Regions from separate parts of the Chromobacterium rhizoryzae genome, predicted to be linked through region 1. Evidence: riboswitches for the same ligand, from Rfam matches in the RefSeq annotation. Region 1 holds a riboswitch; the other holds the start of a gene.

What was found. Region 1 has a riboswitch for thiamine pyrophosphate ahead of thiC (phosphomethylpyrimidine synthase ThiC). Riboswitches for the same ligand answer to the same signal wherever they lie in the genome.
Region 2: another riboswitch for thiamine pyrophosphate. It lies ahead of JC616_RS09070 (thiamine ABC transporter substrate-binding protein); the one in region 1 lies ahead of thiC (phosphomethylpyrimidine synthase ThiC).

What each region holds. Positions count from the first base shown of each region.
Region 1 is NZ_CP066126.1:5,249,102-5,260,535, forward strand. It holds gene pyk (pyruvate kinase) at 660-2,066, shown strand; gene JC616_RS24090 (substrate-binding periplasmic protein) at 2,180-2,956, shown strand; gene JC616_RS24095 (winged helix-turn-helix domain-containing protein) at 3,030-4,241, shown strand; gene JC616_RS24100 (GNAT family N-acetyltransferase) at 4,254-4,712, opposite strand; gene JC616_RS24105 (hypothetical protein) at 4,872-5,201, shown strand; gene JC616_RS24110 (PTS sugar transporter subunit IIA) at 5,312-5,881, shown strand; gene JC616_RS24115 (SDR family oxidoreductase) at 5,882-6,646, opposite strand; gene JC616_RS24120 (5'-methylthioadenosine/S-adenosylhomocysteine nucleosidase) at 6,819-7,730, shown strand; gene JC616_RS24125 (DUF2789 domain-containing protein) at 7,727-7,960, opposite strand; gene thiC (phosphomethylpyrimidine synthase ThiC) at 8,076-9,956, opposite strand; TPP riboswitch at 10,075-10,225, opposite strand; gene JC616_RS24135 (protein-L-isoaspartate O-methyltransferase family protein) at 10,319-10,978, shown strand; gene JC616_RS24140 (rhodanese-like domain-containing protein) at 10,978-11,301, shown strand; gene JC616_RS24145 (uracil-DNA glycosylase) at 11,418-11,434, shown strand, end outside.
Region 2 is NZ_CP066126.1:1,981,984-1,993,417, reverse strand. It holds gene JC616_RS09110 (fimbrial protein) at 90-617, opposite strand; gene JC616_RS09105 (hypothetical protein) at 974-1,324, opposite strand; gene JC616_RS09100 (N-acetylmuramoyl-L-alanine amidase) at 1,846-2,778, opposite strand; gene JC616_RS09095 (hypothetical protein) at 3,042-3,383, shown strand; gene motA (flagellar motor stator protein MotA) at 3,600-4,460, shown strand; gene JC616_RS09085 (ABC transporter ATP-binding protein) at 4,444-5,400, opposite strand; gene JC616_RS09080 (ABC transporter permease) at 5,393-6,946, opposite strand; gene JC616_RS09075 (GNAT family N-acetyltransferase) at 6,946-7,494, opposite strand; gene JC616_RS09070 (thiamine ABC transporter substrate-binding protein) at 7,491-8,507, opposite strand; TPP riboswitch at 8,553-8,647, opposite strand; gene JC616_RS09065 (DUF1800 domain-containing protein) at 8,797-10,296, shown strand; gene JC616_RS09060 (DUF1501 domain-containing protein) at 10,310-11,434, shown strand, end outside.

The DNA of each region.
Region 1 (11,434 bases):
GTTGCGGACCGTGCTCCATCGCTCAAGTTATTGATAATGTTTCTTTTTGTACTTATGACGTTCGTTTTATTTTCGAGCCATTCTAGGCCCCGGCCAAAGCTTGTCAATCGTTCTTCGTAAAAAAATCTTAATATCGCGACTTTCCGCGCCGCTCCAATTCATGCTGCAAAGCAATAACAGCAAGGGTTTGCTCCCTGTAGCGCTCCACTACAAAGGGTGCCGTTTCAGCAAGTTATCGAGTAAAAGCCCTATGTTGCAGCGCATTGGCCGCCATGATTCTCCACTGACTCTGTGTTGCAACAAAGTTTTTGTCTTTATCTGGAGATAAAATAACCCTGCTCTGGTCCCAAGATCCCCCTAGGGCCAGCTTTTCGGCGGCTTCTCTCGCTTGCCGCTGAAAAGGGTAAAACGCGCAAAAAACGAACATTCACCCTGATCCAGTGGCGGGATTCGCACACAGGCCGCGCGTTTTCCGGCCTTAAACGCCGCCGGCCTTACGTAGTCAAGCCGCTACAGTCCGACTGTGGCAGCATGACAGACAGTTCCATCAAACGCGGCGCAGCCTAGATGGAAAGACGCACGGATGTGATTGGCAAAACAACACCGCCCACGCCAGGCCGCGCAACGCCTCGCGGCCGGACCGGGCATAAAGGACTGTCATGCTTCGCAATACCAAAATCCTAGCCACGCTGGGCCCGGCTTCCAGCACGCCCGAAATCATCCTGGAACTGGCGCGCTCCGGCGTGAACGTGTTCCGCCTCAATATGAGCCACGGCAGCCACGACGATCATCGCGCGCGCCTGGCCTCCATCCGCGCCGCCGAAGCCGCGCTCGGCCGCCCGCTGGGCGTGCTGGTGGACCTGCAAGGACCCAAGCTGCGCATCGGCCAGTTCGCCGTGCCGACGATGGTGAACACCGGCGACGCCTTCGACTTCGTGCTGGACGAGGTGGACGGCGACGCGCAACGCGCCAGCCTGCCGCATCCGGAAGCCTTCGCCGCGCTCAAGCCCGGCCATCGCATCCTGGTCAACGACGGCAAGCTGGCGTTTCACGTGGAACAAGTGGAAGCGCGCCGCATCGCCACCCGGGTGGAGGTGGGCGGGGAGTTGTCCAGCCGCAAAGGCTTCAATCTGCCGCAAACCATCCTGCCCCTGTCCGCCATCACCGACAAAGACCGGCTGGACGCCGAATTCGCGCTGAAGGAAGGCGCGGACTGGCTGGCGCTGTCCTTCGTGCAAACCGCCAACGACGTGCGCGAGCTGCGCGAACTGGTGGGACAGAAGCTGGGCATCATGGTCAAGATCGAAAAACCGTCGGCGGTGGACGAGCTGGACGCCATCACCGAACTGGCCGACGCGGTGATGGTGGCGCGCGGCGATCTGGGCGTGGAGCTGCCGCCGGAAGACGTGCCGGTGGTGCAACGCCGCATCGTCCATCAGTGCCGTCATCTGGGCCGCCCGGTCATCGTCGCCACCCAGATGCTGGAATCGATGATCACCGCGCCCACGCCCACCCGCGCCGAGGCCAACGACGTGGCCACCGCGGTTTACGAAGGCGCCGACGCGGTGATGCTGTCGGCGGAAACCGCCGCCGGCCAATTCCCGCTGGAAGCGGTGCGCATCATGGACCGGGTGATCCGCCGCGTGGAAAGCGCGCCGGACTACCGCCGGGTGATGGCGCTGGATTACAGCGCCGCCGACGCGCCGGACCGCGCCGACGCCATCGCCGCCTGTGTGCGCAAAGTGGGTTCGCTGCTGCCGGTCACCGTGTCCGCCGCCTTCACCACCAGCGGCTCCACCTGCCTGCGGCTGGCGCGCGAGCGCCCGCACACCCCCATACTCGGCATCTCGCCGCGGCTGAACACCGCGCGCCGGCTGACCCTGGTCTGGGGCGTGGTGGCCTATAACGGCCCGGACGCGGAAAACCTGGAAGACATGGTGGTGAAAACCACCTTCGCCGCCACCAAGCTGGGCCTGGCGGAACAAGGCAAGCCCATGGTGATCATCGCCGGGGTGCCCTTCGGCACGCCGGGCACCACCAATTTGCTGCGCATCGTCTACCCTTGAACGCCGGCTGAGCGTCACAGCAAACGGAACCTTAGGGTTCCGTTTTCGTTTGCCCGTCGTCGGCCGCGGCAGCGGCTATGCTTAGCTGATCAGCACGTTCCGGATTCCTCTCGATGATCGCTAGCATCCGCCGCCTCGGCCTGACCCTGCTGCTGCTCGGCGCCTGCCTGACCGCGCCCTGCCGCGGGCAAGACGCGGACATCCTGACCGTGGCGGTGGACGCCAACGCGCCGCCCTTCATGTACGAGGAGAACGAACGGGTCGGCGGTCTCTACCCGCGCCTGGTCAGCGCCGTCTGCGATAAAGCCGGCATTCCCCATGCGTTCCGGGCCCTGACGTGGCGCCGCGCGATCTTCGAACTGGACCGCAGCGCCATGGCGGCGGCCGGCATCTACAAAACCGTCAACCGCGAACAGCGTTACGACTTCAGCCTGCCGCTGTATCAGGAACGCATCGTGGTGGTCTACCTCCGCCAACGCCCCATCGATTTTCGCAGCCTGGCGGATCTGGACAATAAGCGCGTCGGCGTGATGGCGGGCTGGAGCTACGGCGACGAATTCGACCGCGCCCGCGCCGACAAGCGGTTCAGCGCCTACGACGGCGACTCCGACCGCCAGAACCTGCAACTCCTGCAGCGCGGCAATCTGGACGCGGTGCTGGCGATACAGGAGGCGATGGACGCCAGAATGCAAAACGGCGCCTACGCCAATCTCGCGGTGGCGCCGGCCATCCTGGCCAGCAAAGCCACTTATCTGGCCATCAACAAAACCTCGCCGCAGCTGCCGCTGTTGCAGCGCTTCAACCAGGCGCTGGAGAAAATGCGCCAGGATGGCAGTTATCAACAATTGGTGAAGCAGTTCTTCTCCGGTCGCCCCCCCTCCAAACCCTAAGCCGGACTTAGCGCCCCCCTGAGCAAAACGGTTTTTGCTATAGTCATCCACTTGTCCTACCGATGACCATGCCATGTCCATTTTGCACCTGTCGCCGCAGCAAGCCCGTCATCTGCAACTGGCCGCCCAAGGCCTGCTGAGCCCGCCGCGCCGCAAAGCCGGCAAGGCCGACGTGCTGGCTGCCATCCGCCGCATGGCCTTATTGCAGATCGACACCATACACGTGGTGGCGCGCAGCCCCTATCTGGTGCTGCACAGCCGGCTGGGATCCTACGATCCGGCCTGGCTGGACCAATTGCTGGCCGAAGGCCGGTTGTTCGAATACTGGGCGCACGAAGCCTGCTTCGTTCCCGCCGAGGACTACGGCCTGCTGCGCCACCGCATGCTCAAACCCGAGGCGATGGGCTGGAAATTCTCGCTGCGCTGGCTGGAGCAGCACCGCGCCGACATCGACGCGCTGATAGACGGCATCCGCGTCAACGGCCCGGCGCGTTCGGCGGACTTCGAACGCAAGGACGGCAAGGGCAACGGCTGGTGGGACTGGAAGCCGGAGAAACGACATCTGGAAGTGTTGTTCACGCTGGGCCGGCTGATGGTCAGGGAGAGGCGCAATTTCCAGCGCGTCTACGATCTGGCGGAACGGGTGAAGCCCGGCTGGGACGACGCGCGCGACCTGCCCACCGAAGAACAGGCGCAATGGCGGATGCTGCGCAACAGCTGCCGCGCGCTGGGCGTGGTCAAGGCCGGCTGGGTGGCCGATTACTACCGGCTCAAGCGCGGCCGCTACGACGCCATGCTGCACCAGATGGCCGATGCCGGCGAACTGATTCCGGCCCGCATCGACGGCTGGCAGCACGACGTCTTCGTCGACGCCGATCTGGCGGAACGCCTGCCCCAAGCCGTCTCCGGCGAGCTCAAGGCCACCGCCACCGCCATCCTGTCGCCGTTCGACCCGCTGGTCTGGGACCGCAAGCGCGCGTCGGAGCTGTTCGACTTCGACTACCGCATCGAATGCTATACCCCGGCGCCCAAACGCCAGTACGGCTATTTCGTGCTGCCCATACTCAACCGCGGCAAGCTGGTGGGCCGGCTGGACGCCAAGGCCCATCGCGCCCAAGGCGTGTTCGAGGTCAAGGCGCTCTACCTGGAGCCCGGCGTTCGCCACAGCGCGCGGCTGAGCGCCGATCTCAAGACCGCGCTGCAAAAGCTGGCCGACTGGCACGGCGCGCCGCGGCTGCATGTGGAACGCGCGCCGGGGACGCTGGCGGCCGCTCTGAACGCCTGAGCGGAGGCGCTCCTAAAGAGGCGTCAATTGCTTGCGGTACTGGATATAACCCAGGTTCTCCGCCAATTGATCGTAAAGCCGCCGCGCGGTGGCGTTGGTCTCATGGGTCAGCCAATACACCCGCGAACACTCGCGCTCGCGCGCCCACCGGTACACCCATTCGATCAGTTGCCGCCCGGCGCCCAGGCCGCGGCAATCCTCGGCCACGAACAAATCCTGCAAATAGCAATAATCGCCCAAGGTCCAGCTGCTGGGGTGCAATACGATGTGCACCAGCCCCACCGCCCGCTCGCCGTCCCAGGCCAGCCAGCCGCGCATCGCGTGATCCGGCAGCAGATAGCGCCGCCAGGTTCCCATGACCGTGGCCTCGTCCATCGTCACTTGGTAAAAACGCTGATAACCGCGCCATAGCGGCAACCAGGCCTCGTAGTCTTCGGCCCGCAACGGGCGGATGGAAAGCGTATCGCTCATGCCGATCTCCAGTGGCGGCGCAAACGCGCCCAATGCGCGCATTGTGGCCCAAGCAAGACGGAGTCATAAGAACCACTTGGCCTTGCAGCCAGGAGCCACCCCGGAACTTCGGCCTTCGCCGGCGCTCAATACAGCATTTTCCCCAACGAGGACGTTTACATGCGCGCCACGCTTTTGATCGCCGCCGCTTCCGCCCTGGCTCTGGCCGCTTGCAGCGAGAAGCAAACCAACCAATTGCAAGAGTCCGCCTCCAGCGCCATCGGCACGGTGCACAACACGCTGCAGGACAGCAGCGCGCCGCTGGGCCAGCTCAAGGAACAGGCCAGCGCCGCCATCGGCGTCGCCAAACAGGCAGGCGCCGCGGCCGCCGCGCTGAGCCCGGAACTGAAAGAGCAGGTGAACAAGCTGAAAGAACAGGCTTCCGCCGTGAAGGGCGCGCTGCAGGCCCAGGAGAAAAAGGCCGAGCAGCCGCAATCCGAGCAAAAATAAGCCCGGCCGCGTTGGCGGCATTTTTATGCCGCCGCGCGTTTTCTTTAGCGGATCTTTAGCCCCTGCTGACTAGGATGAGGTCGCACCCCTAGCCAAAGGAGAAATCCGCCATGCTGACCCTGCCCGACCTCTGCGGCCCGCAAGACATCCTGCTCAATCAAACCCTGGCCGACAAGGCTGCGCTGCTGGAACACGCCGCCTCCCAGCTGGCCCAGCGCCACGCCCTGCACCGCCCGACGCTGGCCGCCGCGCTGCATGAGCGCGAACAGGCCGGCAGCACCGCGCTCGGCCACGGCCTCGCGCTGCCGCACGCCCGCATCGAGGGCCTGACGGAAGCCCGCGCGCTGCTGCTGCGGCTGCAAACCCCCATCGCCTTCGACGCCCCGGACCAACAAGCGGTGCATACCGCGCTGGTGCTGCTCCTGCCGCGGCAAAGCCGCGAGGCCCATCTGCATATTTTGGCCAGCTGCGCGCGCATGTTCGCGGAACGGCCGTTCCGCCAGGCGCTGGAACGCTGCCACAGCGCGCAGGCGCTCTATCACCTGCTGTGCGACTGGGCCGATCCGGAAGAACTGAACGACCCGCACTTCCTGCTGGACAGCAACCGTTACTTCATGGACAGCGAAGCCAGCCTGCGGCCGGATTACACGGTGAAGCGCAAGATGGTGGCCCGCTTCTGATCACAGCTTGCCGATGGACACGCCGCCGTCGACGAACAAGGTGGTCCCGGTGACGAAGCTGGACGCGTCCGACGCCAGGAACAAGGCCGCCCGCGCGATCTCCTCCGGCGCGGCCATGCGCTTGAGCGCGTGCAGGCCGGCCACCGCCTCGCGCTGCTCCGGCGTCGCCGCCGCGGCGCGGCCCATCTCGGTGTCGGTGCCGCCCGGCAACAAGGCGTTGACGCGCAGGCCCCGGGCGCCGTATTCCGCCGCCAGCGTGCGCGCCAGCCCCACCAGCCCCGCCTTGCTGGCCGCGTAAGCGGCCATGCCGGGGAAACCGATGGCGTGGCCGACAAAGGACGAGGTGAAGATCATCGATCCGCCGCCGCCGCGCAACAAGGCCGGCAGTTGGTGCTTGGCGCACAGAAAGGCGCTGCTCAGATTGCTGTCCAGCGTCGCGCGCCAGCCGTCCAGCGACACCTGGTCCAGGCTGCCCAGCGCGCCCAGGCTGCCGGCGTTGTTGAAGGCGACGTCCAGGCCGCCGAATCTATCCAGCGCCAGTTCCACCGCCTCCCGCGCGCAATCTTCCTCCGTGAGATCGCCGGCCAGAGCCGCCGCCTGACCGCCGCCGGCCACGATTTCCGACACCAGCCGATCCAGCTTGGCCGCGCGCCGCGCCACCAGCACCACGCGCGCGCCTTCGCTCGCGAACAGCCTGGCCGCCGCCATGCCGATGCCGGAACTGGCGCCGGTGACGATGGCGGTTTTATTGATCAATGCGCCCATTGAGTTTCCTCCTGAAAGTGAATGAGGCCCGCGCCGGTCTTCGGCGCGGCGACAGCTTCAGTTTCAGGCCGATCAACCCGTTTGGCATTCCGATTCTTGCTGACTTGATGCGCGGTTTCGACGCGAAAACCGTTTATCATGGCGCGATTCCATTTCCATCCGGATTTTCGTCATGAAAGCATTCAAGGTTCAGTTAGTTGGCGCGCTGCTGGCGCTGAGCGCCGCCGTCCACGGCGCCCCCGTTCTGGACGCGGCGCCGCGCACCGCCGTGGTTTCGGCTTTCGGTCCGGAGGAAACCCTGCTGCTGAACCAGGCCGTCGATAAACGCGAATACCGCGTCAACGGCGTGCGTTTCACCACCGCGCAACTGGAAGGCCGGCCGGTGCTGCTGTTCATGAGCGGGGTCAGCATGAGCAATGCGGCGATGAACGCCCAGCTGGCGCTGGACCGCTTCAATGTGAGCCGCATCGTGTTCAGCGGCATCGCCGGCGGCGTGGACGACCGCTTGCGCATCGGCGACGTGGCGGTGCCGCGGCGCTGGGGCAATTACGCCGAAGCCATCTACGCGCGAGAAACCGCGCCCGGCCGCTACGCGCCGCCGCCGTACGCGGACCCGGCCGCGCGCGCCCACTACGGCATGATCCACCCGCGCGACGTCAAGCTGGCCACCGCCGACGGCGGCAGCGAAACCCGCTTCTGGTTCGAGGTGGACCCGGAACTGCTGCGGCTGGCCAAGAACTTGCCGGCGGACACCCTGCGCGGCTGCGACGCCGCTCAGCGCTGCCTGTCCGCGCCGCCGCGCATCGTCGCCGGCGGCAACGGCCTGTCCGGCCCCATCTTCATGGACAACGCCGGCTACCGCGATTACCTGGCCAAGACTTATCAGGCCCAAGTGGTGGATATGGAAACCGCGGCGGTGGCCCAGGTGGCGCACGCCAACCGCGTGCCCTTCATCGCCTTCCGCAGCCTGTCCGATCTGGCCGGCGGCAGCGAACACGCCAATGAAATGGACACCTTCATGCAGATCGCCGCCGACAATGCCGCCAATACGGTGCGGGGGCTGCTGCGCGCGTTGAAACCCTAGCCCAGCTGCAACAACACCGCCAGCTCATCCACCTCCTCGCTCCAGTCCGCGTCCTCGGCCAAAGCCTGGCGCAGAAAATCCGCCTGCGCCGGCGTCCAGAACGGCGCGTCGGCCAGCACCGCGTTTCGCGGCAAGGGATGGCTGGCGATGAAGGCGCGGATGGCGGCGGGCTCGTCCGCCAGGCCCAACTGGCGGAACAGCCCGGACAGGGAATGTTCGCTGGTGTCCATGACGCTTCTCCTATGAGGGGATGTCTGATGATAGACCCGAATCGCCGCCGCCGCCGCCGGCCCTTGCGCCATGAAAAACGGCGGCCGCGGCCGCCGTTTTCTCCTGACTCCGGGCTCACACCTTGTCGTAAAGCTTGGAGCCGCCCTTCAGAAACTCCACCGACTTGACCTCCATCCCCCGCGCCAGCGCGTCCTGATCGCTGATGCCCTGCTTGGCCGCGTATTCGCGCACGTCCTGGGTGATCTTCATGCTGCAGAAGTGCGGACCGCACATGCTGCAGAAATGCGCGACCTTGGCGCTGTCCTTGGGCAGGGTCTCGTCGTGGAAGGCGCGCGCCTTGTCCGGATCCAGCCCCAGGTTGAACTGGTCTTCCCAGCGGAACTCGAAACGCGCCTTGGACAGCGCGTTGTCGCGGATCTGCGCGCCGGGGTGCCCCTTGGCCAGGTCGGCCGCGTGCGCGGCCAGCTTGTAGGTGATGATGCCTTCCTTGACGTCGTTCTTGTCCGGCAGGCCCAGGTGTTCCTTCTGGGTGACGTAGCACAGCATTGCGGTGCCGTACCAGCCTATCTGCGCCGCGCCTATCGCCGAGGTGATGTGGTCGTAGCCGGGCGCGATGTCGGTGGTCAGCGGCCCCAGGGTGTAGAACGGCGCCTCGTGACACCACTCCAGCTCCTTGTCCATATTCTCCTTGATCAGCTGCATGGGCACGTGGCCGGGGCCCTCTATCATCACCTGCACATCGTGTTTCCAGGCGATGGCGGTCAGCTCGCCCAGAGTCTTTAATTCCGACAGCTGCGCCTCGTCGTTGGCGTCCCAGACGCTGCCCGGCCGCAGGCCGTCGCCCAGGCTGAAGGCCACGTCGTAGGCCTTCATGATTTCGCAGATGTCCTCGAAATGGGTGTAGAGGAAGTTTTCGCGGTGATGGGCCAGACACCATTTGGCCATGATGGAGCCACCGCGCGACACGATGCCGGTCATGCGGCCGGCGGTCATCGGCACATAGCGCAGCAATACGCCGGCGTGGATGGTGAAGTAATCGACGCCCTGCTCGGCCTGTTCAATCAGCGTATCGCGGAAGATTTCCCAGTTCAGGTCCTCGGCCTTGCCGCCCACTTTTTCCAGCGCCTGATAAATGGGCACGGTGCCGATGGGCACCGGCGAATTGCGGATGATCCATTCGCGGGTTTCATGGATGTTCTTGCCGGTGGACAAGTCCATGATGGTGTCCGCGCCCCAGCGTATGCCCCAAGTCATCTTGTCGACTTCTTCGCTGATCGAAGACGTTACCGCGCTATTGCCGATATTGCCGTTGATTTTGACCAGGAAATTGCGGCCAATAATCATGGGCTCGGATTCGGGGTGATTGATGTTGGCCGGCAGGATGGCGCGGCCGGCGGCGATCTCGGCGCGCACGAATTCCGGCGTGATCTCCTCCGGCAGCGCCGCGCCGTAAGCCTGGCCGGGATGCTGGCGCGTCATCAGTTCCGCCAGCCGGCTGTTCTTGCCGCCGGCTTCGCGCAGCGCGTCCAGGTATTCGCGGCGACGCAGGTTCTCGCGGATGGCGACGAACTCCATTTCCGGCGTGACGACGCCGCGGCGCGCGTAATGCATCTGGCTGACATTGCGGCCCGGCAGCGCCCGCCGCGGCTGGCGCGTCAGGTTGAAACGCAGCTCGGCCAGCTTGGGGTCGGCCTCGCGGGCGCGGCCGTATTCGCTGGACAGGCCGGCCAGCTGCTCACAGTCGCCGCGCTCGGCGATCCAGCCGGCGCGCAGCGGCGGCAGGCCACTCTGGATGTCGATGCGGGCGTCTGGATCGGTATACGGGCCGCTGGTGTCGTAAACGGTGATGGGCGGGTTGGCCTCGCCGCCGAACTGGGTGGGCGTGTCGCTTTGACTGATCTCGCGCATGGGCACGCGGATGTCCGGCCGGCTGCCGGCGACGTGGATCTTGCGGGAATTGGGCAAGGGCTGGATGGCGGCGGTGTCCACCACCATGGCTTGATTGGGTGTTGCGGGCGCGTTCATCGGGCGATTCTCCTGGTCGATGAATGGCGCAAGGAGCGGACCGCCGCTTGGGCGGGCTGCGGGCCGGTCCGACAAGACAATGCCGGGCCGAAGGCAGCTGACGCTTCCCTACGCCGGTATTATCCGGGTCAGGTTCCAAGGGTGTTTCTCACCCGCGCAACAATCTTTAACGATTATCCTATCCTTTCAAGGATATGGATCATCTTGCCGACCGTCGCACAGGACCCCTAGCGATGCTGTGAAGGTACGGCAAATGTGGGATAATCGCAAGTTATCGTCATGACACGCCGCCGCTTTTTTCACTCGGCGGCAAGCCCCTCCGGAGTGAGCTGATGGATTTTGAGAATGCCCGTTTCAACATGGTCGAGCAGCAGATTCGTCCGTGGGACGTACTTGACACGAACGTGCTGGACCTGCTGTTTCACGTGAAACGCGAGCAGTTCGTCGCCGCCGACAAACGCAGCCTGGCCTTTGTCGACACCGAACTGCCGCTGCCCAACGGCAGCTTCATGCTGCAGCCCAAAATGGAAGCGCGCCTGGTTCAGGACGCCGCCATCCAAGCCAAGGACAAGATCCTGGAAATCGGCACCGGCAGCGGCTACCTGACCGCGCTGCTGGCCAAGCAGGGCCAGCATGTCTACAGCGTGGAAATCGACCCCGCCCAGCGCGAAGCCGCGGCCGCCAACCTGAAACAGGCCGGCATCGCCAACGTGACCCTGGTGGAAGGCGACGGCGTACTGGGCCTGCCGCAACAAGCGCCCTTCGACGTGATCGTGGTCGGCGGCTCGCTGCCGGTGGTGCCGCAGGAACTGAAAGACCAGCTGGCCGTGGGCGGCCGTCTGATCATGGTGGCGGGCGATCTGCCGGTGATGACCTGCAAGCTGATCAAGCGCGAAACCGAAGCCAGCTTCAGCGAAACCGGCCTGTTCGAAACCTGTATCGCCCGCCTGGCCAAGGCGGAAGCGGTAGAGCCGGAACGCTTCGCGTTTTGATGGTTCAGGAAATCCGCGCCCGCGATCTGGCGGCGGCGCTGGCCGACACCACCGCGGAGCCGCCGGTGCTGCTGGACGTGCGCGAAGCGTGGGAAGTGCAGCTGTGCATGATTCCCGGCTCGCGGCACATCCCGATGAATCTGATTCCGCTGCGCATGAGCGAGCTGCCGGACGCGCCCATCGTGGTGATCTGCCACCACGGCGTGCGCAGCGCGCACGTGGCGCGTTTCCTGCTGGACGCCGGCTTCGAACAGGTGCTGAGCCTGGCCGGCGGCGTGGAAGCCTGGGCCGCGGAAGTGGACCCGCAAATGGCGCGCTACTGACTTAGCCGCCGCGCGCCGTCGTCGCCAGCCGTTCCCGTGGGAACGGCTTTTTCATGGAACGAAACCGGTCTGCCGGATTCCAATCCCCCACACGATAGCAAGAGCCGTAATTTTCCATGCAAGCATTGTCTTA
Region 2 (11,434 bases), 2.1 Mb from region 1:
AGACCATCGCCTAAGCGATGAGACCTTCAGGGCACAAGGAAACAGGAGCCGGAACCTTGCTTGGTTCCGTTATTGAATCGAACTGCGGATTACTTGTACTGCAGATCGAATACGGCGAAGGCATCCGCTTGACCCGGGGTCACGGTTACGGCGTCGCCGGCTTTGGCGCCGTCGGCTTCGTATGCAGCGCTGAAGTTCAGGGTGTTGTTGCCGTCAACCAGGTTCAGGGCGGTGCCGTACTGGTTCAGCTTGATCTGGTCGCCGTTGTTGGTGTTCACCAGACGAACGCCCACGCCTTTGGCGCCGCCGCTCTTCAGAGCCATCAGTTCGTTGTTGGAGCCAGCAGTGCCGGAGAACATCACAGCCACGGTCTTCAGCGTGGTGGTGGTGCAGTCGGTCAGGGTCATTTGGAACGGGGTCGGAGCCGAACGGTCGCCCACTTTCTTGAACACATGGGTCGGCACTTTGCCCAGACCCACTTCCAGGTTCACGCTCTTGGAATCCAGGCCGCAAGCTGCGGTAACGATTTCGCCCTTAACATCCAGGGTGCCGGCGGCGGCGAAAATGGAGGAAGCGGCAACAGCCATCAGGGAACCAGCAAATACAAATTTTTTCATTCTTGACTCCGACTAGGGTAATCATTCTCAAACCGCACAGCAGCCTCGCATGCCGCGTCGCGGACCATCCGCCAGTGCTGACCTGCAGTACTGGAACGCAGACGCATAGTATCAAGCGGAACCATTGCGTAGATTTTTTTGTTTCATATTAAATTTTTTCTTTAAAATCTATGCAAAAACACGCCTCGTCGACTTTAAACGATTTGATGAATCAATCTTGAATATTTGTTTTATTTCAGGGGTTTGTTAAGGATTGAGCGATATTTGCAATAAAACAACACTTCAAATAAAGAAAACCCACTCAGTCAATGCTGAATGGGTTTTTTGCTGATTTATTGAGCAGATTTGGACTGCGATCAGAAGTAATTGACCACCAGATTCACCGCGCCGGCCCGGGCGGTGGCGCTCCGCAGCAAATCACGGCTGCTGAACTGGTTCTCGCCTTTGCGCACGTTCAGGCTGGCGATCTTGCCTTGCTGGGCGGCGGCTTCGCTATCCAGCGTCAGCTTGGCCGGGCTGGCGCATTGATTGAGTTCGAGAGCCGGCTTGGCGCGGGCCGCGTCGGCGCTGGCCACTTCGTGAGTTTGGGCGCTGCAGCCGCCTTCAACGATGGCGCCGTAGAAATGGACTTGGCCGCCTTGAGCCATTGCTGCGGTAGAAAGAGCGGAAAGCAGGGCTGCCAGTCCAAGTGCGTGCAGACGTTTCATTTTCGACCTTCCTTTCCAAATCCCGCAATTAGTAAGCAATCACTTTTAGGTTTCGGCTTTTTTTATAAGCTCAACCAGTTCAATTGCATTCTAGTACAAGTGGCATTTAAATTGAAAGGGCTATTTGATAGTTTTTATTACAAATTATTTTGTTTTAGAAATAAGTGTTTCTTACTAATAAATGCTTGTTTATGCAGAAAGTGCTTAATAACTCTAAATGACGCCGTCTGATTATCGTTATGGCACAAACTAAGCGCGGCCGCCCACCCTCCTTGGCCGGCATGGCCGGCCGCCCGACGGACGGCGACAAAAAAGGGACGGCTAGCCGTCCCTTGGCTCCGCCGGCCTGAGCGCCGGCGAGGATGAAACCTGATAAGCATCTGTTCTATGCCCCGCGAGCAAGGGCGAAACAAGACGAAAACGGCTAAGAGAAGAGAGGAATGTAGCCGTGGCGCATGAGCAGGCCGAAGCGGTACTCACTGCGCCACGCCTCACGAAGCGCAGCAGACATTGAACAGGTTCTAAGGCGTCAGCGGCCAGGTATCGCTGCCCTTTCCATTGTCCTTCTTCGGCGCAGCGGCCGGTTTCGAGCCCGGCGTCCGTCCCGGACGCGGCCGGTCGAAGTATTTTTCCAGCAAGGCGTCCAGGATCGCGGAAGTCTCGGCATCCGGCGCGCCGTCGTAGCGCGCAGGCCGGAAATGCATCTGAAAGGCCGCCACCACGTCCTGGCTCTCTTTGTCCAGCACGCCGGTTTGCGGCGCCTCGTAGCCGTAATCCAGCAAGCGTTTCTGCAGATCCCGCACGTCGCCGCGATAAGGCGCCCGGCGCAGGTAGAACTCGACCGCCTCGCGTTCCGGCCAGGCGCCGATATTGTAGTCGCGGTACAAACGCTCCCAGGGGAACTTCGGCCCCGGGTCCACCTTGCGTCCCGGCGACACGTCGGAATGCCCCACCACCTTGTGCGGCGGAATCTGATGCCGCGCGATGATGTCCGCCGCCAGTTGCGCCACCACCGAGACCTGCGCCTCATCGAAGTCGAACCACTGCCGCCGCATCAAGGGCAGTTCGTCCTCTTCCGGAGACGGATAGCCCAGGTTCACGATCTCGATGCCGATGGAGCTGGAGTTGATCAGCCGGTCCCCTTGCCAGTAACTGCGCCCGGCATGCCAGGCTCTGCGCTCCTCCGGCACCAATTGGTACACCTTGTTGGACATGCCCAGCAATGCGGCATCCGGCACCAGGTAGTGCGCGCTGGCGCCGTGCTGGCCCTGGGTGAGCATTTCCAGCGCCAGGCCGTTGGGCACGGCGGTGTAATGGAAGACCAGATTGCGTACTCTGGAATCCTGGTTTTCGGACAGCAGACTGGCGTCCACCCGATAGCTTTTGGCCGTCCCGGCCGCGCTGGCGCAAGCGGAACTCAATACGCTGGCCGCCAACGGCGCCAGCAGGGGCAAGGCCCCGCTCCAAGCCAAAATTCGTCTTCTACTGATCATTTTCCATTCAACCTTAGAGTCAAGCATGCGCGCGGACCTTTTCCCGGCGCACGCAGCAAAGGTAGAGTTTTTAAACTAATAAATAGTTCCAATTAAGATACTGGCATGATAAATGCCATTTAATTAACATGGAAATATCGTCGCTTGGCGCTCAAGCCTGAATCTAGGCTTGCCAGCCCTCCGATCCTGATTTAGATTGCGCTGCGATTCATGGGAAACGGGCATTGAGACTTTCTGCATTCAAATCCATCACCCGGCTGGCCCTGCTGCTGTTCATGCTCTGGCAGGCCTTGCCCTTGGCCAACGCCGCGGTTCACGCCGACGGCGCCCTTGGCCGCGCCGGTCCATCCTATGCCCTCGGCCACGGCACGGTCGCGGCGCAAGCGGTCAGCGGCGGCCACGCCCACTGCGCCGCCGAGTTGGGCGGATGCGGAGAATGCCAGACCCTGCCCGGCATGAGCCCGGCCATGGCGACGCATGCGGCGAGGCCTGGCTGGCCCGACTTCATCGCCGCCCTTCCCTCGCCGCCGCCGCCCAATCCGCCGCGTCGGCCGCCTCGCGTCTGAGAGCCGGTTCAAAGCCGGCCGCGCGCCGCGGCGCCTTGCACGGCTGACGCCGCGTCGAAATGCTCATGCGCCGCTTGCGCGCTCAGCCATCGCCGCGCCGGCCGGACTTTGAACCGACCCCAGGCCTTCCGCCTTCTTTATCTCGCAGACCCGCCGCGTTCGCCGCGGCGACGCGCCAGGCCGGCATCGGTCTGACTTTGCTTGGGACTACCACATATGAATGTAATCATCGGCTACCTCGTCGTGATCGGCATGATCTTCGGCGCCTTTCTGATCCACGGCGGCGCCATCGGCGCCATTCTCTCCGCGATGCCCACCGAGATGATGGCGATTCTGGGCGGCGCGTTGGGCGCCTTCATCGTCGCCAACCAGACCAAGAATCTGAAAGCGGTGGCGCGCGCGCTGCCCGCCGCGCTCAAGGGCTCGCGCCACAACAAGGCCCGCGCGCTGGACTTGCTGTGCCTGTTGTACGAACTGCAGGCCAAGGCGCGCAAGGAAGGGCTGATGGCGCTGGAAGCCGATGTCGACGCCCCCGGACAAAGCCCTGTCTTCAGCAAGTATCCGGCCATCGCTCAAGACCACCATGCGCTTAACTTCATCCGCGACTATCTGCGCATCATGGTCAGCGGCAATCTGAACGCCTTCGAAATCGAGAGCCTGATGGACGTGGAACTGGAAACCCACCACCAGGAGGGCATGGCGCCTATCGCCGCCATCCAGCGTCTGGGCGACGCCTTGCCGGCCTTCGGCATCGTCGCCGCCGTGCTGGGCGTGGTCAACACCATGGCCTCGGTCGGCGCGCCGCCGGCGGTGCTGGGCGGCATGATAGGCTCGGCGCTGGTGGGCACCTTCCTCGGCATCCTGCTGTCCTACGGCATGGTGTCGCCGCTGGGCGCGCTGCTGGAACAGAAGCTGGACGAGGACAGCAAGGAATTGCAATGCATCAAGACCGTGCTCTTGGCCGGCATGCAGGGCTATCCGCCGCCCAGCGCCATCGAGTTCGGCCGCAAGGTACTGTTTTCCAGCGAACGCCCGGAGTTCGAGGAAATGGAACAGCGCATCAAGAGCCTGCGCTGAACGGAATCAGGGCGGACGCGTCCACCCCCAGTCCAAACTGGCCGCCAAGCCGCAGTTCCGCGCCCAGGCTCGCCGCCTCCCGCGCGGACAGGCTCAGGCTCAGCCGCCCCGCCTGCGCCGCCACTTCCACCCGGGCGCCATCCGCCAGCCAGGTCAGCGACTCGATGCGCGCCGGCGGGTGCTGCGGCCCCAGCCGCAGCGCGTGGCCCGGCACCACCGCGTGCTCCAGCACGTTTTCATAGCCGATGAAGCGCGCCAGCCACGCATTCGCCGGCCTGGCCAACAGCTGCGGCGGCGTCTCGCATTGCACGATGCGCCCCTGGCGCAGCACCGCGGCGCGGCTCGCCATCGCAAACGCTTCCTCTCTGTCGTGCGTGACCAGAATGGCCGGTATGCCGGACTCCGCCAGCAACTGCGCGAACTCCCCTTGCAACTGACCGCGCAAATGCGCGTCCAGGCTGGAGAACGGCTCGTCCAGCAGCAAGAGCCGCGGACGCGTCACCATCGCGCGCGCCAGCGCCACCCGCTGTTGCTCGCCGCCGGACAAGGTCCAGACCTTGCGCCTTTGATAACCGCCCAGACCCAAACGCTCCAGCATCGCCGCGGCGGCGGCGGCGGCCTGGGCGCGGGACGATCCCCGTTCGATCAGACCGAACATCGCATTGCCAAGCACGTCCAGATGCGGAAACAAGGCGAAATCCTGGAACATCAGCGCGAAGCCGCGCCGCTCCGGCGGCAGCCGGCTGATGTCCTCGCCGTTGAAACGAACCGCGCCGCCGTCCAGCGGCAGCAGGCCGGCGATGATTTTGAGCAAGCTGCTCTTGCCGCAGCCGGACGGTCCCAGCAGAGCCAGGGTCTCCCCGGCGGCCACCTCCAGCGACACACCGTCCGCCGCCACCCGCGCGCCGAAGCGCTTTTCAATTCCTATGAGCTCAAGCACGCCCGTCTCCTTTTCCCGGTTCTCCCGGTCTGGCCGCGCCGCTTTCAATCACGGCGAAAGCCAGCGTCGCCAACACCATCAGCAGGCCGGACAACAGCATCGCCGCATCCGCGTTGGCCTGGCCCGGCCGGCCCAGCTTCTGATAAATCAAGGTGGTCAGGGTCAACCACTCCGGCCGTGACAGGAATAAGGTCACCGCGAACTCCCCCACCGCGGTGGCGGCGGCGAAGGCCAGCCCGCGCCGCAGCGCCGGCTGCAACAAGGGCCAGATCACCCGTCGGAACAGCCGCCAGGGCGAGGCCCCCAGGGAGCGCGCCGCCTGCGCCAGATGTTCCGGCATGCCGTCCAGCGCCGCGCCGGCGGCTTTGGCGACGAAGGGATAGGCCAGCAAGACGTAGGCTGCCAACAGCATGGCCAAATCCGCGCTCCAGCTCGGATAGAGCAGCAGCAAGCCAAACGCCACGCAGACCGGCGACACCACGAAAGGCAGAAAGGCCAGGGCCCGCAACCACAGCCAGCGCCCGGCGGCCAGCGCGTGGCACAGGCCCAGCAGGCCGGACAGCAATACGGTCAGCAAGGTGAAACGCGCCGAGTTGAACAAGGCCAGCCGCAATTCCTCGTCCCACAGTCCGGCCAGGCCGTCGAGCGCGGACAGCGCTTTCCACAGCACCGCCAGCAAGGGCAAGCCGGCGAAGATCAACAGAATGGCGAGGGCCGCCGTCAGCCAGGCGCGGTCCGTCCAGGTCCGCGCGGGCGCGGGGAGCAGCGGCTCACAGCGCGCCGGCACGCCCAAACGCGCCTCCAGCCAGGCGTAGACCGCGGCGACGCCGCCGGCCACCAGCAGGCTCAGCAAGGCCAGCGCGCCGGCGTCGGCCAGATTCAGCTCATACGCCACCAGCGTGTAAATCTCGACTTCCACCGTGGCGTAACGCTGGCCGCCCAGCAACAGCGCCAGGCCGAAGCCGGAGAAACAGTAGAGGAAGACCAAGCATAGATTGGGCAACAGCCAGGGCAGCGCCGCCGGCCATTCCACGCGCCAGAACGCGCGCCAACGCCCGGCGCCCAGGCTGCGGGCCGCGGCCAGCCGGCTGGCCGGCACCTGGGCGAAGCCATCGGCGGCCGCGCGGATCACCAACGGCAGATTGAAGAACAGATTGCCGTACAGCAGCAGCCAGGGCGAATCCTGCAGGTTCAGCCCGCTCAAACCCTGAGGGCCGAACAGCGCCAACACGCCGACGCCGGCGACCAGGGTGGGCATCACGAAGGGCAGCATCAGCAGGCGCAGCGCCAGGCCGCGCCCGGCGAAGCGGAAGCGAGCCAGCGCCCACGCCGCCGGCACGCCGAGCAGCAAGGCCAGCGCGCAGGTCGCCGCACCCTGCAGCAGCGACCACATCATGCGCCAGCGCAGATAGGAATCGCTCAGCAAACCGAAGGACAGCGGCTCGCCGCCCTCCTTCAACAACCGCGCCAACGGCGAAATAGACATCGCCAGCAAAAACAGCAAGGGAGGCGCCGCCAGCAACAGGCGGCTCCGACGGCTCAACATCAAAACGGCGTTCCCTTCAACGGCCAGCGGGCGGTCAACACATCCTCCACCCCGTCTTCATCCTCGCTTTGCCCCGCCTTGACGAAGCCCAGATCCGCGGCCAAACATTGCGAAGGCAGATTGTCCGGCGCGATGGACAGCACCAGCCGCGGCGCGCCGGCCAGGGCCGCCCAAGCCCCCATCGCCAGCACCGCTTCTCGGGCATAGCCCTGGCGGCGATAAGCCGGGTAAATCGTGTAACCCAATTCCACGTCGCCGTAGCCGCCCAAATAAGGATGGCCGGGCAAGGAGTGGAAGTTGACGTGGCCGACCATCGTCAGATCGTCGCGGCGCAGCAAGGCGCGCACCGACCAGGGCGCGTAGTCGGGCTGGCGCTCGATGTCGTCCAGCCGCATGCTCATCAAGTCCTGCTCGTCCAACCATTCCGCCGCCAGCGGCGCGCCCAGCAGCTCGGCCGCCGTTTCCGGCTGACCGGCCAGGCACAGCCACAGCGTCTGCGGGTCCAGATGGCGCAGCAACAGCCGCGGCGTTTCGATGTCCGGAATCATTGCCCGCCCTTCAACACCACTCGGGTCCAGCGCGCCACCCATTGGCGGGAGCGCTCGGCGATCGCCTTGCTGTCCGGCGTGTCGTGCGCGGCCGGCTGCTCCGCGAAACGATAGACCGGGTCCAAACTCACCTTGTCCATCACCGGATACATCCACATGGTGGTGGTCACGTCCTTCTGCACCGCTTCGGAGCGCAGGAAGGCGATGAATTTCTCGCCCAGCGCCGCCTCCTTGCCGCCCTTGACCAGGGCCGCGCCCTCCACCTGGCGGAACACGCCGCCTTTCAAGGGCAGATTGCCGGTGGGCGCGTCGTTCAGTTTCTGTTTGCTGTAGAACACCTCGGCGGCCGGACTGGTCGCGTAGCTGACCACCAGCGGACGGCTGCCGCCGTTCTTGGAGAAATCGGTGTAGTAGGATTCGCTCCAACCCTTGCTGACCTTCAGCCCGTTGTCGCGCAAACGGCCCCAGAAGGCGAAGGCCTTATCCTCGCCCATGGCGGCGATGGTGGACAACATGAAAGCCAGGCCCGGGCTGGACGTGGCCGGATTTTGCACCACCAGCAGGTTCTTGTAGGCCGGCTTGCTCAAATCCTCCAGCGTCTTGGGCAGCACCAGCTGGCGCTGAGCGAACCAGGCCTTGTCGTAATTGAGGGTGACGTAGCCGTAGTCTATGCTCACCGCGCCGGGCAAGGCGGCCTTGCCGCCCTGGGCCAGCGCCGCCGGCACCGGAGCCAGCACGCCGGCCTGCTGCGCCTTGCCGATCAGGCTGTTGTCGATGCCGAACACCACGTCGGCGATGGGATTGGCCTTGGTCAGAATCAGCTTGTTCAGCATCTCGCCGGCGTCCCCGGCCTTGATGATGGAGACCTTGGCGCCGTTCTGCTTTTCGAACTCGGCCAGCAAGGGCTTGGACACGGTGAAAGAACTGTGCGACAGCACGCGCAGCTCGGCCGCCGACGCGGCCAGGCTGGACACCGCCAGCGCAACGGCTATCAAAGAGGAAAAGCGCTTCATGGATATCTCCGTACACGATAGTCCGGAGCAAGCGGAATGCGGGCCCTGGCCCGCGCATCACGCTCCCTCCGCTGGCATGACCCAGATCAGGTTGCAGGGTATTTTCTCAGCCCGCGTCGCGGGCACCCCTGGTGACAGCGCGCCAGTATACCGCAGCGGCCGCCGGCTGGCAGCCAACAATCCTTAACAGAGTGGACCCGCGCCTTAACACGCCGATGACAAGCGCCTTCTAAGCTGAATGCATGCTTACGCCCGCTCCGGGCGCGTTTGGAGACCATGCTTGAACCCCATGCCCACCCTTGGCCGGCCGCCGACTAGAGCGGCAGAGGCCATCCGCTTCACCGCAAAAACCGCGCTGGGGCTCCTGCTGGCCGCGCTCAGCCTGCCCCCGCTGGCCCAGGCCGGCATCGGCGTCGCCGGCGCGCGTCATTTGCTGTCCCGCACCGGCTTCGGTGCCAACCCGGCGCAAATCGCCGTGTACGCGCCGCTGAGCCGCGAAGCCGCGGTGGATCGGCTGCTGGCCAATAGCCAGGCCAACGCCGCCACGCCGCCGCCGTCCTGGGTCGACGAAGCCTTCGAGCGGCCGGGGCAGCCCAATTTAGACGAAGAGGCGAAAAAGGCGCTGCAAAAGCTGCGCGCCGAGCACGCGGTGGAATTGCGCGGCTGGTGGCTGAACGAGATGCGCTACACCTCGTCGCCGCTCAGCGAAAAAATGACCCTGTTCTGGCACAACCACTTCGTCTCCGCGCTGGACAAGGTGCGCTCGCCCCAACTGATGTATCGGCAAAACGTCTTGCTGCGCCAGTACGCGCTGGGCAACTTCGGCGCCATGCTGCACGCCGTCGCCCGCGATCCGGCGATGATGCGCTATCTGGACACCGCCAATAACCGCAAGGGCCAGCCGAACGAGAACTTCGCGCGCGAGGTGATGGAGCTGTTCACCCTGGGCGAAGGCCATTACAGCGAACAGGACATCCGTGAAGCCGCGCGCGCCTTCACCGGCTGGGGACTGGATCGCGACGAGCGCTTCGTCAACCGCCCGCGCTTGCACGACGACGGCGACAAGCTCGTCTTCGGCCAGCGGGGCGACTTCAACGGCGACGATGTCTTGGACCTGCTGCTGCGACAGCCGGCCACCGCCGAGTTCATCGCCGCCAAGCTGTGGAAGGCCTTCGTCTCGCCCAAGCCGGATCCGGCCGCCGTCAAGCGGCTGGCCGCCGGCTTCCGCAACAGCCGCTACGAAATCAAGCCCTTGCTGCGCGCGCTGCTGCTAAGCCCGCAGTTCTGGAGCAGCCAGGGCCAGTTGGTGAAATCGCCGCTGGAGCTGACCATAGGCACCCTGGTCACCTTCGACCTGAACCCGCCGGACTGGCGCGCGCTGGCCGGGCTCAACCGTCAGTTGGGCCAGGACGTGTTCGCGCCGCCCAACGTCAAAGGCTGGCCGGGCGGCGAGGCCTGGATCAACAGCGCCACCTTGCTCAGCCGCAAACAGTTCCTGGACCGCATCGCCCGCGACGCCGCGCCTGCGCGCAACGCCTTTGCGCTGCCGGACGGCGGCATGGACGAAATGAAGGGACGCGAGGCGCGCATCAACCGGCTGGCGGCCGCCGGCCTGCGTTCCATCAGGCTGCAGCCGGATGAATGGAGCGCCATCTACCAAATCCGCAGCGCTCAGGACGCCGCCAAACTCTTGCTGGCCTTGCCGCCGGCCAATCCCCTGCCCGAATCCGGCAGCGGCGCGCAAGCCATCGCCCCGCTGCTGCTGGACCCGGTTTATCAAGTTCACTGACGGAAACCCAGCCATGTTCCAGCGACGACAATTTCTCAAAGCCATGGCCGGCGGCCTGATGGTGTCCATACTGCCCAATCTGAGCTGGGCGCTGGCGCCGGCCGGCTATCAACGCCTGTTGGTGCTGATCGAACTCAAGGGCGGCAACGACGGCCTCAACACCGTGGTGCCCTACGCCAGCGCCGACTATTACCGGCTGCGCCCCGGCATCGCGATTCCCCGCAACCAAGTGCTGCCGCTGGACGAACGCCTGGGCCTGCACCCGGCCATGACCGGCCTGCGCCCGCTATGGCAGCAGCAGGAGCTGGCGGTCTTGCAGGGGGTGGGTTATCCCGATCCCAATCTGTCCCACTTCCGTTCCATCGAGATTTGGGAAACCGCGTCCAATAGCCAGCAATACCTGAGCGAGGGCTGGTTGACCCGATTGTTCCGCGAGCAGCCGACGCCGCGCGGATTCGCCGCCGACGGCGTGGTGTTGTCCAGCCAGGCGTTGGGCCCGCTGGACGGCGGCGCCCGCGCGGTGGTGCTGAGCAATCCGCAAGACTTCGCGCGCCAGGCCAAACTGGCCGCGGACCAAGGCCATGCCGGCAGCGGCGCGCTGGGCCACATTCTCAAGGTGGAGGGCGACATCCGCCAGGCCGCCGCCGAACTGAGCCAAGCCGCCAAACCCGTGGCCGCGGCGGATTCGCCGATGGCCGCGCCCCGGCCGGCCGGAGCCTTCGCCCAGGCCGTCGCGACCCTGACCGACACCCTGTCCCGCGGCGTATCCATCGCCGTGGCCCGCATCACGCTCACCGGCTTCGACACCCACGGCAACCAGCCGCCCACCCAGGCGCGGCTGCTGGGAGAGCTGGCCGACGGCATCGCGCTATTGCGCACGCAATTGCAACAGCAGGGGCGCTGGGACGACACCCTGGTGCTCAGCTACGCCGAATTCGGCCGCCGCCCGCGCGAAAACGGCAACCGCGGCACCGACCACGGCACCGCCAACGTCCATTTCGCCGCCGGCGGGCGCGTGCGCGGCGGCCTGTATGGGCAAAGCCCGCAATTGGCCGGCGTCGACGACGGCAACCTGCCTTGCGCCATCGACTTCCGCCAGGTCTACGCCACCGCCATCCAGAGCTGGTGGGGCAAGGAC